One region of the Phreatobacter sp. AB_2022a genome, then DNA from elsewhere that is predicted to be linked to it. Evidence: riboswitches for the same ligand, from Rfam matches in the RefSeq annotation. Region 1 holds a riboswitch; each other region holds the start of a gene.
What was found. Region 1 has a riboswitch for thiamine pyrophosphate ahead of OZ671_RS14645 (hydroxyethylthiazole kinase). Riboswitches for the same ligand answer to the same signal wherever they lie in the genome.
Positions count from the first base shown of each region.

Region 2: linked by a shared signal. The riboswitch ahead of OZ671_RS06315 (FAD-dependent oxidoreductase) and the one ahead of OZ671_RS14645 (hydroxyethylthiazole kinase) in region 1 are both predicted to bind thiamine pyrophosphate.
Region 3: linked by a shared signal. The riboswitch ahead of thiC (phosphomethylpyrimidine synthase ThiC) and the one ahead of OZ671_RS14645 (hydroxyethylthiazole kinase) in region 1 are both predicted to bind thiamine pyrophosphate.

Region 1 is NZ_JAPSET010000018.1:3,871-8,823, reverse strand. Features, by position in the region: gene OZ671_RS14655 (TRAP transporter substrate-binding protein) at 1-72, opposite strand, end outside; gene thiD (bifunctional hydroxymethylpyrimidine kinase/phosphomethylpyrimidine kinase) at 77-874, opposite strand; gene OZ671_RS14645 (hydroxyethylthiazole kinase) at 912-1,664, opposite strand; TPP riboswitch at 1,688-1,790, opposite strand; gene OZ671_RS14640 (Lrp/AsnC ligand binding domain-containing protein) at 1,900-2,136, shown strand; gene OZ671_RS14635 (glycine cleavage system protein H) at 2,245-2,682, opposite strand; gene OZ671_RS14630 (DsrE/DsrF/DrsH-like family protein) at 2,702-3,082, opposite strand; gene OZ671_RS14625 (lipoate--protein ligase family protein) at 3,079-3,834, opposite strand; gene OZ671_RS14620 (hypothetical protein) at 3,840-4,223, opposite strand; gene OZ671_RS14615 (hypothetical protein) at 4,210-4,665, opposite strand; tRNA gene OZ671_RS14610 (tRNA-Sec) at 4,769-4,864, opposite strand.
Region 2 is NZ_JAPSET010000006.1:75,023-79,975, reverse strand. Features, by position in the region: gene OZ671_RS06325 (Vgb family protein) at 1-277, shown strand, start outside; gene OZ671_RS06320 (tetratricopeptide repeat protein) at 285-1,622, opposite strand; TPP riboswitch at 1,720-1,829, shown strand; gene OZ671_RS06315 (FAD-dependent oxidoreductase) at 1,818-2,885, shown strand; gene thiS (sulfur carrier protein ThiS) at 2,882-3,079, shown strand; gene OZ671_RS06305 (thiazole synthase) at 3,084-3,866, shown strand; gene OZ671_RS06300 (thiamine phosphate synthase) at 3,853-4,461, shown strand; gene OZ671_RS06295 (IclR family transcriptional regulator) at 4,558-4,953, shown strand, end outside.
Region 3 is NZ_JAPSET010000044.1:36,405-41,357, forward strand. Features, by position in the region: gene OZ671_RS25190 (DUF1036 domain-containing protein) at 1-829, opposite strand, end outside; gene argB (acetylglutamate kinase) at 873-1,757, opposite strand; TPP riboswitch at 1,963-2,091, shown strand; gene thiC (phosphomethylpyrimidine synthase ThiC) at 2,255-4,111, shown strand; gene OZ671_RS25205 (DinB family protein) at 4,193-4,726, opposite strand; gene OZ671_RS25210 (TetR/AcrR family transcriptional regulator) at 4,827-4,953, shown strand, end outside.

The sequences.
Region 1 (4,953 bases):
GCCGCGGGCGACCTGCGGTGCGGCGACGAGGCCCGCGGCGGCGGCGAGCGTTGCGCGACGATCGATCCTCATGGCCTCACCACCAGGCGTGGAAGTGGTGGGTCGGCCCATGCCCCGCGCCGATCTCCAGCCGGTCGGATGCGGCGATGGCCTTGGTGACATAGTCCTTGGCCTCGGCCACGGCATGGCCGAGCTCGAGGCCCTTGGCGAGCCCGGCGGCGATGGCCGAGGACAGGGTGCATCCCGTGCCGTGGCTGTTGCGTGTCGCGATCCGCGCCGATTCGAGCCGGACGACCTTGTCGCCGACGATCAGCAGGTCGGCGCTGACCGGCCCTTCGGCATGGCCGCCCTTCATCACCACCGCCCGCGCGCCGCCGGCGACCAGCATCCGCCCCTGGTCGAGCATCTCCTCCTCGTTCCGCGCCACCGGCCGGTCGAGCAGGACGGCGGCCTCGGGCAGATTGGGCGTGATGACGGTCGCGAGCGGGATCAGCACCCGCCGCAGCGCGTCGACCGCATCGGGATTGAGCAGGCGATGGCCCGATGCCGAGACCATGACGGGGTCGAGCACGACGCGGCTCGCGCCGTGGCGCTTCAGGCCGGCCGCTACCGTCTCGATGACGGCGGGCTGCGACAGCATGCCGATCTTCACCGCGCCGACCTTGAGGTCGGAAAAGACCGAATCCATCTGGGCGGCGATGAAATCCGCCGGCACGTCGAAAATGCCCTGGACGCCCAGCGTGTTCTGCGCGGTGAGCGCGGTGATCACGCTGGCGCCGTAGACGCCGAGCGCGGAAAAGGTCTTCAGGTCCGCCTGGATCCCGGCGCCACCGCCCGAATCCGATCCCGCAATGGTCAAGGCAATGGCCGTCATGGCCTCTTCTCCTTCATTGATCCGGCAGGGCGCTGCGTCAGACGGTGCGCGCGCGCGTCGCGAGCTTGCCGGCATCGAGCCCGTAGAGCGCATCGAGATAGGCGCTCGCGAAGCTGCCCGGGCCGGCCGCGTGTTCGGCGGCGATCTCGCCGGCGACGCCGAGCGCGATCATCGCCGCGGCCGAGGCTTCCAGGCGGTCTTCGGTGACGGCCAGGAAGGCCGCGACGATCGCCGCTCCCGCGCAGCCCATGGCGGTGACGCGTGCCATCAGCGGATGGCCGTTCGGCGTGCCGACCCGGCGCCGGCCGTCGACCACCTCGTCGGTCTCGCCGGTGGCGATCACCACCGTCGCAAGGCCGGCGGCATAGGCGGAGACCGGCTGGCTCTGGGCCAGCACCGCGATCTCGGCGGCATTGCCGCGGATCACCGCCGGAGCGCCGGCGGCGAGCTCGCGGGCAAAGGCCGCCCGGCCGGGCGAACGGTCGATGAAGACAGGATCGAGCACCCAGGGCAACGCCTTGGCGCCGGCCGCCGCGACGGCGAGCCGGATCACCTGGCGGCGCGGCTCGTCGAGCGTGCCGAGATTGACCAGCAGGGCGTCGGCACCGGAGACGAAGGCGCCGACCTCCTCGGGCGAGGTGGTCATCGACGGCACGGCGCCGATCGCCAGCAGCGCATTGGCCGTGAAGCCCTGCGCCACGCCGTTGGTGAGGCAGTGGACGCGCGGCCGGTTCGCCCTGATCCTGTCGACCAGGGCGGCCGCATTCCAGCCGAGTTCGGTGGCCGCCATCATCGCCTCCCGTCCGAGGCGCAATATCCGCACATCTCGCTTCCTCCGCCGGCATGACCCGGTTCAGGTTCCGCGGGTTGGCGGTTTCTGCCGCCTCTCAGCCCGAAGGCACCCCGACGAGACTATGATCCTGACGTAGGTCAAGCCGGGCCGGCGTGCAAGGGCCGATGACGCAGCCTGCCCTTGCGAAGCCCCCCCTCCTCGTGGAATCTGCTGCGCAGCACAGAGGCCCGCCATGATCCCCTTCTTCGTCCAGATCAAATGCCAGCTCGGCAAATCCTACGAGGTCGCCGCCCAGCTCGCCGACCGCGAGATCGCCTCGGAGATCTATTCGACCGCCGGCAATTTCGATCTGCTGGTGAAATTCTATGTCGAGCGCGACGTCGACATCGGCCATTTCGTCAACGAGAAGGTGCAGGTCATCCCGGGCATCCAGGACACCCACACGATCATCACGTTCAAGGCGTTCTGACAGCGCACCATCTGATATCGCGGATGACCGATGGTTCCGTCCGGCCCCCGCGGCTCTCGTTCGCAATGTGCGGGCCCTTGGCGGCCTGCGGCGACAGCGTCCTCTGCCTTATTCCGAACGGTCGCGATAGGCATCGGACGCCCGCCAGGCCGCGAAGGCCGGCGCGACCGCGGGGCCGGTGACGAGCCCCGCCTGCCAGCCCGCCGCCGCGGCCGAGACGATCAGCATCCAGCCGGCGCCGAGGGCATCGGTATTGAGGAGCCCGGGGCGGCGCACCAGCTCCTCGTTGTGCGCCACCACCACGCCGTCGAAGGCAGCCCGCGCCGAGCCGACCCATTTGCCGCATTCGATGGTGGCGAACCACCGCCCGGCCTCGAAATCGCGTCCGATCCGTTTCGGTGTGAACACCAGCACGTCGCCGGCAAGCTCCATGGCGACCGGCGTGAAGCCGGCGCGGATCGTGCCGTCGGCCAGCGGCTCGTACCAGATCTGGTTGTCCAGGTCGTAGAACAGCCGCTCGGGATAGCGCTCGCCGGCCGCGCTCATGGCCGCAGGCATCCGACCGTCAGAAGGTGAGCACCCGGCATTCCCCCTCCATCACGTCATTGATCACCGCGGCCGCACCCATCAGGCCCGAACATTCGGCGATGAGGTCGTCGGATGTGTGGCCGATGAGGTCGAGATTGGCCGGGCAGGCCCAGAACCGCGCGCCCTGGTCGTGCGCCTCGCGAATCCAGTCGAGCGCGGTCTTGGGATCGCCGGGCTTCAGGACGAGCCGCTCGGCGACGCCCTTCACCATGAGGCGCCCGGCTGCCGCGGTGCAGACGACATCGACCTCGAAATCCATCGCCGCCGCGATCGCCGCGTAATAGAACGGCGCGCCGAGCTCCTCGACCCGTCCGGGATCGGTGTTGACGAGCAGGATCAGCAGACGGCGCGCGGTCATCTGACGGCTCCCGCGCGGTGCGGCGCCGGCCTGTCGCCGTCGACGAAGGCGTCCGTGCCGATCTCCTCGGTCAGCAGGCGGCCGGCGAGATCCAGTTCCGCGGCGCTCAGACGATCCGGCTGCGGCGCGAGCGTCAGCTCCGCCGCGACCGCCCTGCCGATCGCGGCCTGCACCATGTCGAGGCCGGGGCTCCGCCGGAGCGCGGCGGTCAGATCCGTCACGGCCGGGCCCTTCGCGGCCGCGACCTGCGGCGCCAGCAGCATGGCGATGGCAGGGCCGATATCGGCGATGAGAAGCGAAGCCTGCAGCGCCGAGACCTGGCCGTCGAAGCCGCCGGCGAGCCCGCAGACCTTGGCTCCGCCGATCAGCACGGCATTGGCCGTCGGCGTGACGGGTTCGGCGCCCAATCCGCTGAGGGCCCCGGCCAGGGCCGAGGCGACGCGTGCGGCAAGGTCGCGCACGCCGCCGGCGACGACGAGGTCGAAGGTCAGCACGGAAGGCGTGACCACGATCGCACCGCCGCCGCTGACCCGTCGCGCGATCTCGACGCCGGCGCGCCGGCAGGCCGCGGCATCGATCGCATCGGCGAGCCTCTGGCCACGGCCGACGAGGACGGCCGGCCGATAGCGGTGGAAGCGCAGGATATCACGGGCGGCAGGCCGGCGCCGCGCCTCGGTCAGCGCGGCGGTCACCGCGACGTTCCAGCGCGCCGGAGCGAGCCCCGTATCGACCAGGCGGAGCGCGCCGGCCATCGGCGTCACACTTCCTCGACCTGGAGCCGCCGGCCCCATTGATCGAAGAAATGCCCCTCGTTCAGCACCAGCCGGTCCTGGCCGAGCCGTTCTTCGAGAAGCCGCAGCCGGAGCCGCGCCGTCGGATTGTCGAGCGCCCCGCCATCGGCCGCCACCTCCGGAAAGAAGGCCGCGCCCTGCCAGGCCTGGCCGGAACCGGCGAGCAGCATGGTGATTTCGGGCCAGTCGACCTCCGCGCCGATGACGTTGAAATAGGTCGAGCAGAGCGGCGAGACCTTGGTCTCGGTAATGGCGACGAGCACGACGAGGGCGGTGAACTCGCCGCGACCGGCAAATTCGCCGCGCAGCCAGCGATCGAAATCGGTGCGGACCGGCTCAGAAGTCGACAAGTGGCGTCTCCGGCATGGCCGTATCGAACAGGCGCCAGAACGGCGTGCCGCGGCTCGCCGCATACCAGGCCTCGAATTCGGCGAGCGCGCCGGCGGGATCGGCCGGCTCCTCGCGGTCCGGCTCGCCGCGGTCGAGGGCCAGGACCGCGCGCACCACGGCCGTGAACCGGCCGAGCACCTCTTCGCGTGCCTCGCTCATGGCCTGCCAACCGAGCCTGCCGGCCAGCATGGCCCGGCCCGCGCCGAGGGCGGCCGCCTCGTCATCCGCCTGGCCCACGGCCTCGCTGAGGCCGCGCATCAGGTTGAGGCGCCGGAAGGCGACGGCCCGCTCCTGCTCGAGCGCGGCGATGCGGGCGCCGACGGACCGGCGAAACTCCGTTTCCGCCTCGGCGGCCGTGCTCGCGGCACGCGCGAGATCGTCGAGGAAAGCTGCGGCCGGCATCGTCTCGTCCCTGGGCAAGCTACTGGCTTTCCGTATCCTTTTGCCTCCTGCGTTCGCCCGGACGGCCGTCCTCGGCGTCGGGCGAACGAAAGAAGCATGGAAATGGCGGAGGAGAGAGGGAGTCGAACCCACCAGAGACCGGCTCGCGGCCCCTCCCGGATTTGAAGTCCGGACGCCCCACCGGGGACGATTCTCTTCCAGAATGCTGTTGGCGCGTCGGCGAGTCTTCCGCCGGTTGCCCGAACAAATCAAGCCGGTGCGGATTGATGCGGCGGAGATCGCCGCGGC
Region 2 (4,953 bases), on a different contig from region 1:
GGGGGAGGTCTTGCGCACCATCGAGGCGAACCGCTTCGTCACCGGCGTGACCTTCGTGCAGGGCGAGCTCTGGTACGGTACCTGGGAGGGCGAGGACAGCGACGTGCGCCGGGCCGATCCGCGGACCGGCGAAGTGCGCGAGGCGATCGACATGCCCAAGGGCATGATGGTTTCCGGGCTCGAAGCCGACGGTGCCGACCGGCTGTTCTGTGGCGGCGGCGAGAGCGGCGTCTTGCGGGCGATCCGCAGGCCGCGCCGGGCCGCGGCGGCGACCTGATCGGCGGTCAGGACAGCAGTCGGCGATAACCGATGCGCCGCTCGGGCGGCAGCGGATGGCGTCCGGCCAGGCGCTCCAGCATCAGCCTCACATCGGCCTTGGCGCCTGCCTTGACGGCGGCGTCGGCGAACAGCTGTTCCAGCACATCCTGCTGGGCGTGGCTGCCGCCCAGCCGGTACATGCCGCCGAGCGCCGGGCGCATCAGCTCCACCGCCTCGTGATGGCGTCCGCGGCCATGGGCGAGCACCGCGGCCGACACCGGCCGGGCATAGCGGCGCACCAGATCGCCGATCGTGCCGGTCGCAGCCGCCGCGCGGTCGAGCGCGGCAAGGAAGGCCTCGGCGGCCTGGAAGCGGCCAGTATGAACCAGCGCCATCATCCAGTGCGGCAGGGTGAAGGGGTTGAGACAATCGCCGATGCGGCCCTCCGCCTTGTCGGCGAGCTCGCCCCAGCGATCGCCGACATCGACATCCAGCAGGGTCAGGCGGAACAGCATCGAGGCGGCGTTCTGGATGTCGATATAGAGGTCCGGCTGCGCAGCGACGAGCGGCGAGGCGAGATTGCGGAAGCCCCGGTCGTAGAGCGCCAGGACCTCGCCGAACTCCTCGCGTTCCAGGTGATAGAGCGCGCGATGCCACCACAGGTGATGCAGCAGATTGTTGCCGCCCTGCCAGTGCGGTTCGAGCGCGCCGAGCAGACCGATGCCTTCGCTGCGCCGGCCCTGCATTTCCAGGACGTGAGCCACCGCATGGGTTGCCCAGATATCGCCGGGGTCGAGCGCGATGGCTTCGCGGCCGGCATTCTCCGCCACCGTGTAGTTGCCGCATTCCTCGTTGGCGAAGGCGCGGCAGGCGAGCATGGCGCCTCGTCCGGGCAGGCCGAGGTCCCATTGCGGCAACGCCGCCTCGACAAGGCTGAGCATCTGTTCCGGCCGGCCGAGCCAGAAGGCGTTGAAATGGTGCAGGCGGAAGGCCAGCACATCCCTGGGATGGTCCCTGACGATCGCCTCCCAGCGCGCCAGCAGCTCGTCGAGGCGGCCGTCGACCCAGGCGTCGAGCGCCGCGACATGGGCCTTTTCGCGAGGCGTGGCGGCGGCCGACGCCGCCTCGGCCGCGGCCAGAGCCTCGCGCGCGGCCGGCACGGTCGCCTGGTTGAAAGCGGCGAGCGTCAGATAGCCGCGCAGGACCTGGCCGAGGCAGAAGCCGGGGTCGAGATCGAGACAGGCCGCGACCCGCGCGGCGGTATCGAGCCGGTAGCCGAGATAGCCCGCGACGGCATGGTCGAAGGCGGCGGCCGCGGCCTCCGAGGCGCAGGTAACCGCAAGTCCGCGACAGTCGCTCGGCATCGGCGCCCCCATTGCAGTGCAGCCATGGTCTCGCGACCCGCATGGTCTTGTCCAGCCGCAGGACTTGACGGGTCGGGGCAAGGCGCGCAGATTCGGGGTTCACTCTGAGGGGAGCCCCACGCGGGGGGCTGAGAGGCTGCGACATCGGCGGCGACCCTTGAACCTGATCCGGATCATGCCGGCGGAGGGACAGGGATGGACGTTGCACCGTCGTCGACGCGCAAGCCTGATATCAGCATCGTCGGGGCCGGCATTGCCGGGCTCTGGCAGGCCTTGACCTTTGCCCGGGCCGGCTATGCCGTGACGCTCTACGAGCGCGGCGACGGCGGGATGGCGGCGAGCACCAGCCATTGGGCCGGCGGCATGCTGGCGCCCTGGTGCGAACGCGAGGCGGCCGAAGATGTCATCGTCGCCCTCGGCAGCCGGTCTCTCGCGCTTTGGCGCGCGGCGCTTCCCGATGTCGCTCTCGAGGGGTCGCTGGTCGTCGCACATAGCCGCGACCGGGCCGATTTCGAGCGTTTCGCCGCCATGACCGACCAGCACCGGCGGCTCGATGCGGCAGCTCTCGCCGCGCTCGAGCCGGCGCTCGAAGGCCGTTTCCGCGAGGGCCTGTTCTTCGCGGGAGAAGGGCATGTCGAGCCGCGGCGGGTCATGCCCGTCCTGCGCCGCCTGATCACGGAAGCCGGAGCCGAAATCCGGTTCGGCGCCGCGCGCGCGCCGGGGGAGATCGAAGGCCTCGCGGCCGGGGGCTGGGTGATCGACTGCCGCGGGCTCGCGGCGCGGGACGAGGCGGCACGCGCGCCGGCTTCGGGCCTGCGCGGCGTCAAGGGCGAGACGGTCCTGGTCGAAACCGGCGAGATCACGCTGTCGCGGCCGGTCCGCCTGCTGCATCCGCGCTGGCCGCTCTATGTGGTGCCGCGGGCCGAGAACCGCTTCCTGATCGGCGCCACCACGATCGAGACTGAAGGCACCGGCGTTTCCTTGCGATCGGCCCTGGAACTGATGTCGGCGGCCTATGCGCTGCATCCCGCCTTCGCCGAGGCGCGCATCGTCGAGCTCGGCGCCGCGCTGCGGCCGGCCTTTCCCGACAATCGCCCGCGCATTGCGCGCCATGGCCGCATCATTTCCGTCAACGGCCTCTATCGGCATGGTTTTCTCATCGCCCCGGCCTTGGCCGAGCTGACGCTGGGGCTCGTCGCGCGGCCAGCGGCTGCCCCTGACATCCTGAATGCGCATCCGATCCTCGAGGAGATCCTGGCATGATCCTGATCGTCAACGGCGAACGCACCGAGACATCGGCGGCGACGCTCGCCGTCCTGCTCGACGAGCTCGAATTCGAGCACCGGCATCTGGCGATCGCCGTCAATCACGAGGTCGTGCCGCGCCGGATCTGGGCCGAGGCCGCGCTCAAGGACGGCGACGAGATCGAGATCATCACGCCGCGCCAGGGAGGATGAGGCCATGGTGAGCTTCTATGGGCGCGACTGCACGTCGCGCATGATGGTCGGCACGGCGCTCTATCCTTCGCCCGCCATCATGCAGCAGGCCATCCGCGCGTCGGGCGCCGAGATCGTCACCGTCTCGGTGCGCCGGGAAAGCGCCGGTGGTGGCACCGGCCGGCAGTTCTGGTCGCTGATCGAGGAGCTCGGCGTCGCAGTGCTGCCGAATACGGCGGGCTGCCGGACCGTGCGCGACGCCGTCACCACCGCGCGGCTCGCCCGCGAACTGTTCGACACGCCCTGGATCAAGCTGGAGGTCATCGCCGACGACGAAACGCTGCAGCCCGACGTGATCGGCCTGGTGGCGGCGGCCGACGAGCTCGTGCGCGACGGCTTCGAGGTGTTTCCCTATACGACCGAGGATCTCGGCGTCGCCATGCGGCTCGCCGATGTCGGCTGCCGCGTGATCATGCCCTGGGCTTCGCCCATCGGCAGCGCGCGCGGCATCACCAACCGCAAGGCGCTGGAGCTGATGCGTCAGCGCCTGCCCGACGTGACGCTGGTGGTCGATGCCGGGCTCGGCGCGCCCTCCCATGCAGCGGAAGCGCTGGAGATCGGCTTCGATGCGGTGCTGCTCAACACCGCCATCGCCAAGGCGGCCGATCCCGTCGCCATGGCCAAGGCCTTCCGTCTGGCGGTCGAGGCCGGCTATACCGCACACGCGGCGGGGCTGATGGCCCCGCGCGATTTTGCCTCTCCCTCCACCCCGGTCGTCGGGACACCGTTTTGGCATGACCTATCCTGATCGCTTCTACCCCGTCATCGACAGCATCGATTGGCTGAAACGGCTCGTCGCCCTCGGCGTGGGCACGGTGCAACTGCGCGCCAAGGACCTTGATCTCGCTGCGGCGACCGCCCTTGTCCGTTCGGCGCTCGCCGTGACCCGCGGCACATCGACCAAGCTGGTGGTCAACGACTGGTGGCAGGCGGCGATCGATGCCGGTGCCGAACATGTTCATCTCGGGCAGGAGGATCTCGCCGGCGCCGACGTCCCGGCGATCCGCCGCGCCGGCCTGACCCTCGGCCTGTCGACCCATGACGACGACGAGCTCGACGTCGCGCTCGACCATGCCCCCGACTATGTGGCGCTCGGCCCGATCTACGAGACCACCATCAAGGTCATGCGGTTCGGGCCGCAGGGCCTGGAGCGCATCCGCACCTGGAAGAAGCGCGTCGGCGCGATCCCGCTGGTGGCGATCGGCGGCATCACCCTGGAACGGGCGCCCGATGTCTACGCGAGCGGTGCCGATTCGATCGCCGTCGTCAGCGACGTCACGCGCCATGCCGATCCCGACCAGCGGGTGCGCGACTGGCTGGCGCTCGCCGCCAGGCAGGGCTAGGCCGCCGCCGCCCGGCCGCCCGTTTCGGCAGGGCGGCCCATGCAAGCCGTTGGCGGCACTGGCTTTTGGCCTCGGTTCCTCGTAAGGATACGAGGCATGATCAAAAGGCTTCCAGAGGGCAGGGGCGTTCAATCGATCGAGGTGGGCGGCCGCCTGCTCGCCGCCATGGTCGAGCTTGGCAAGCCGGCCATGCTGCGCGACCTCGCGGCCATGGCCAAGGTGACCTCGGCGCAGGCTCATGCCTATCTCGTCAGCTTCCGCAAGATCGGCCTCGTCGACCAGGACGCGGCGAGCGGGCGCTACCTGCTCGGTCCCTTCGCGCTGCAGCTCGGGCTGACGCGCATGCGCGAGCATGTGCCGTTGCGCATGGCGAGCCAGGCTGCGGTGGAACTCGCCGCGGAGACCGGGCTGATGGTTACGGTCACCGTCTGGGGCAGCCATGGCCCGACCATCATCGATGTCGAGGAATCGGTCCGCCCGGTCCACGTCAAT
Region 3 (4,953 bases), on a different contig from region 1:
CACCATAGGTCAGCGGCCTGCCGCTGATAAGCACCGGCCGGCCCTGCGCATCCACCGCCTCGCCATAGGAATAGACGCGCTGCGCCGCCGGATCGACCGGCGGCTTCAGGCAGGCTCCGGGTTCGACACGGTACCAGCCGCGGGTGATGACCTGTCCGCCCTCCTCGACGCCGAGCGCAGCCATGACGCGGAAGCCGGTGTCGTTGCACCAGGCAAAGCCCGGTCCCTCGCCGGCCTTCAGCGCGGCGATGAGCATGTCGAAAAAGTCCGGCGCGCCGGCACTTTCCGGCGCCAGATGGCGGTCGGCGAGGAAAGCCTTCACCGCCTGCTCGCTGCGCGGCCCTTCGAGGCCGTCGATGGGTCCGGGATCGTAGCCCATGCGTGTCAGCAGCCGCTGGATGCCGGCCCGCCGCGCCTGCGGCAGGTCGTAGTCGGCCTCCTCCGACAGGAACAGCACGGCAATGCCGTCGACCACGGTCGGGCGCATTTCGGTGAAGCCGGCAAGGCGATGGCGGGGATCCCGGCAGGCGAGCGCCGCGGCGACCAGGAAATCCCCCTCGCCGACGCAAAGCCTGACGGCGCCGACCGGGCCGAGGCCGGCATCGGCGGGCTCGGTCACTGCGCGGGTGTGCAGAAACAGCTTTCCGGCGGGCTCGGCTGTGGTCAGGATCGCCCGGCACTGGCCGGGATCGAGTCGGAACCAGCCGCGGGTCGCGGCGGTATCGTTGGCGATCACGCCGATCGCCGCCTCGGTGACGAGGCTCGTCCGGTTGCACAGCCGGGTTTCGGCGGCGGCCGGGGCGAGGGCGGCGAGCCAGCCCGCCGCCATGGCGGCGACCCAGGCCGCCGCTCGAAAACGGGCGCCGGCCGGCTCAGGCGTGGATGAGCGTGCCCGCGCCGCCATGGGTGAGAAGCTCCACCAGAACCGCGTGCGGCGTCTTGCCATCGAGGATGACGACGCCTTCGACGCCGCGCTCGATGGCATAGATGCAGGTCTCGATCTTGGGGATCATGCCGCCGGTGGCCGTGCCGTCGGCGATCAGGCGCCGGCAATCCTCCACCGAAAGGTCCTTGATGAGCTTCTTGTCCTTGTCGAGCACGCCCGGCACGTCGGTCAGGAGCAGCAGCCGCTTCGCACCGAGCGCACCGGCGATGGCGCCGGCGAAAGTATCGGCGTTGACGTTGTAGGTGTCGCCCTCGCGCGAGGTCGCGACCGGCGCGAGCACCGGGATCAGCTCCTTGCCGAGCACCGTGTCGAGCACCTTGGTGTCGACCGTGTCGGGCTCGCCGACGAAGCCGAGATCGACCGCCTGCTCGATATTGGAATCGGGATCGCGCGCGGTGCGGCTGACCTTCACCGCCTTGACCATGTCGCCATCCTTGCCGCTGAGGCCGATGGCCTTGCCACCGGCGGCATTGATGAAGCCGACGATCTGCTTGTTGATCGAGCCGGCGAGGATCATCTCGACGATTTCCACGGTCGGCTTGTCGGTCACGCGCAGGCCGTCGATGAACTGGCTCTTGATGCCGAGCTTGGCCAGCATCTGGCCGATCTGCGGGCCGCCGCCGTGCACCACCACCGGGTTGATGCCGGACTGCTCGAGCATGACGATGTCGCGCGCGAACGACCGCGCGCCCTCCTCGTCGCCCATGGCGTGGCCGCCATATTTCACCACGATGATCTCGTCGTCGTATTTCTGCATATAGGGCAGCGCCTCGTTGAGGACGCGGCCGATGTCATGAGAATCAACGGACATGGCGGGGGCTCCAGCGGTCGCCGCGGGCGGCGGGGTATTTTGGCGCGGAGGCTTTCCGGCGCAACAAGACGCGCGCGTCTTAGCCGATTTGACGGCCAAGGTGAAAGGCCAAGATGGCGCACGCGCCGCAGGGGGCACCTGCACGCGCGGATCATCGCGGCGCGCGGTGCCGGCTTGACTTCCGCGTGCGAGGCGTCACATTCGGAACTGCTCCAAGGGGAGCCCCGTGAGGGGGCTGAGAGGCCACGACGCCTGGGACCCATTCCCAAGCACCGTGGCGACCCTTGAACCTGATCCGGGTCATGCCGGCGGAGGGATGGGAAGCATGCCGACGATGCGTATCAACGCCAGGGCGTCCGTCGTCGCAGCCATTGCTGCGCGCGGGCGGTCTGTGTCGGCGCGGCGAGCCAGCCCGAAGCCGGGTGCCGCCGGGTCGCAGTGACGACCGGTCTTCCGACCGCAGCCAACACATTCGCACCCTGGAGGGAGCCCCCGCCATGAACGCGCCCGTCAAGACCATCAAGCCGGCGGTCACCACCGGCCCCCTGCCGGCTTCGCGCAAGATCTTCGCAACGCCCGACAGCGCGCCCGACCTGCGGGTGCCGCTGCGCGAAATCGCCCTGAGCGAAGCCTCCGGCGAGCCGCCGCTGCCGGTCTACGACACGTCCGGTGCCTATACCGATCCCGACGTGGTGATCGATGTCGAGAAAGGCCTTGCCCGCACCCGCGAGGCCTGGGTGCTGGAGCGCGGCGGAGTCGAGCGCTATGCCGGCCGCGCGATCAAGCCGGAAGACAACGGCCATGCCGGCAAGCACCTGGCGCGCGCCTTTCCCGTGGCGCATCAGCCGCTGCGCGGCCTTGCCGGCCAGCCGATCACGCAATACGAGTTCGCCCGCGCCGGCATCATCACCAAGGAGATGATCTACGTCGCGGAGCGCGAAAATCTCGGCCGCAAGACGATGCTGGAGCGTGCCCAGGCGGCCATCGCCGACGGCGAGAGCTTCGGCGCCGACATCCCGGCTTTCATCACGCCGGAATTCGTCCGCTCCGAGATCGCCCGCGGCCGCGCCATCATTCCGGCCAACATCAACCATGCCGAGCTCGAGCCGATGATCATCGGCCGCAACTTCCTGGTGAAGATCAACGCCAATATCGGCAATTCGGCGGTGTCGTCCTCGATCGAGGAGGAGGTCGACAAGCTCGTCTGGTCAATCCGCTGGGGCGCCGACACGGTCATGGACCTCTCGACCGGCCGCAACATCCACAACACGCGGGAGTGGATCATCCGCAATTCGCCGGTGCCGATCGGCACGGTGCCGATCTATCAGGCCCTGGAAAAGGTCAATGGCGATCCGGTCAAGCTGACCTGGGAAGTCTATCGCGACACGCTGATCGAGCAGTGCGAGCAGGGCGTCGACTATTTCACCATCCATGCCGGCGTGCGGCTCGCCTATGTGCCGCTCACCGCCAAGCGCGTCACCGGCATCGTCTCGCGCGGCGGCTCGATCATGGCCAAGTGGTGCCTCGCCCACCACAAGGAGAGCTTCCTCTACACGCATTTCGACGAGATCTGCGACATCATGCGCGCCTATGACGTGTCGTTCTCGCTCGGCGACGGCCTGCGTCCGGGCTCGATCGCCGACGCCAACGACGCGGCGCAGTTCGCCGAACTGGAGACGCTCGGTGAACTGACCCGGATCGCCTGGGACAAGGGCTGCCAGGTGATGATCGAGGGACCCGGCCACGTGCCGATCCACAAGGTCAAGGTCAATATGGAGAAGCAGCTGAAGGCCTGTGGCGAGGCGCCCTTCTATACGCTCGGGCCGCTGACCACCGACATCGCGCCCGGCTACGACCACATCACCTCGGGCATCGGGGCTGCGATGATCGGCTGGTTCGGCTGCGCCATGCTCTGCTATGTCACGCCGAAGGAACATCTCGGCCTGCCCAACCGCGACGACGTGAAGACCGGCGTCATCACCTACAAGATCGCGGCTCACGCCGCCGATCTCGGCAAGGGCCATCCGGCGGCGCAGCTGCGCGACGACGCGCTGTCGCGGGCGCGCTTCGACTTCCGCTGGGAGGACCAGTTCAATCTCGGCCTCGATCCGGACACGGCACGCGCCTTCCACGACGAGACGCTGCCGAAGGAAGCCCACAAGGTCGCGCATTTCTGCTCGATGTGCGGGCCGAAATTCTGCTCGATGAAGATCACCCAGGACGTACGCGACTATGCCGCGACGCTCAACGACCGCGAGGCCGGCATGGCCGCGATGAGCGAGAAGTTCCTGGAGATGGGCGGCCAGGTCTATGTCGAGGCTGAAGCGGTGAAGGCGTCGAACCGCTCGCTCTGACGGCGTGCCCGCCGCATGGGGGCCGAAGCGCCTCGCAAGGCCCGCGCCCCGGCGCGGGCCTGGACGATCGGGCGGCGAGCCTCAGGCTGGCCGCCTCGCCGCCGCGGAAAGGGCCGGCTGCGCGCGGCGCGCGGGCTCCTGCTGGTGCAGATAGACGGCAAGCGTGTCCCAGGGCGGCGCCACCGAGGCCGCGGCGAGAATGCGGCCGGCCTCGGCACGATGATAGCAGGCATGGACCACGACATGGACCAGCATTTCCGCGCGGGTCATGGCGCCGCGGTCGCCGTCGGTGAAAGCGAATGAAACGGATTCGGCGAGCTCTCCGGCGGAGCGTGCGGCGGCATAGTCCACGTACCAGCGATCAGAAGCGGCGAAGGCCGCGCGCAAATCGCCCAGCGCCGGCGTCTCCTCCGTCGTGTCTGATCGATAGCCGTGCGCAGTGCCGGTGAGGTGCGCCGCAAAGATGCGCGCGACGACATAGGCATGGTTGATCAGCCGCAAGCAAGCCTGAAGCTCCTCGCCCTGTGCCGCCGGATCGAGGCGCTCGATCCTGTCGAACAGGGCATTGTTGGCCCATTGCTGGTAGCTGCAGAGCATGGGAATCAGGGTGGTCATCGTGCGGATTCCTCGTCGCCGGAAAATGTGAGTAAGTTCTTCATATTTTCCGGATCGGAGGACCGGCTTGTCTACTCGCATTGCCAGATCGCCGGCGGCGATGCGCAAAGCGCCGCGGCAGGCGCGCTCACGCGCGACCGTCGAGGCCGTGATCGAAGCGGGAGCTCGCATCCTCAGCGACCACGGCTGGGCCGGCTTCACGACGAACAAGGTCGCCGAAGCCGCCG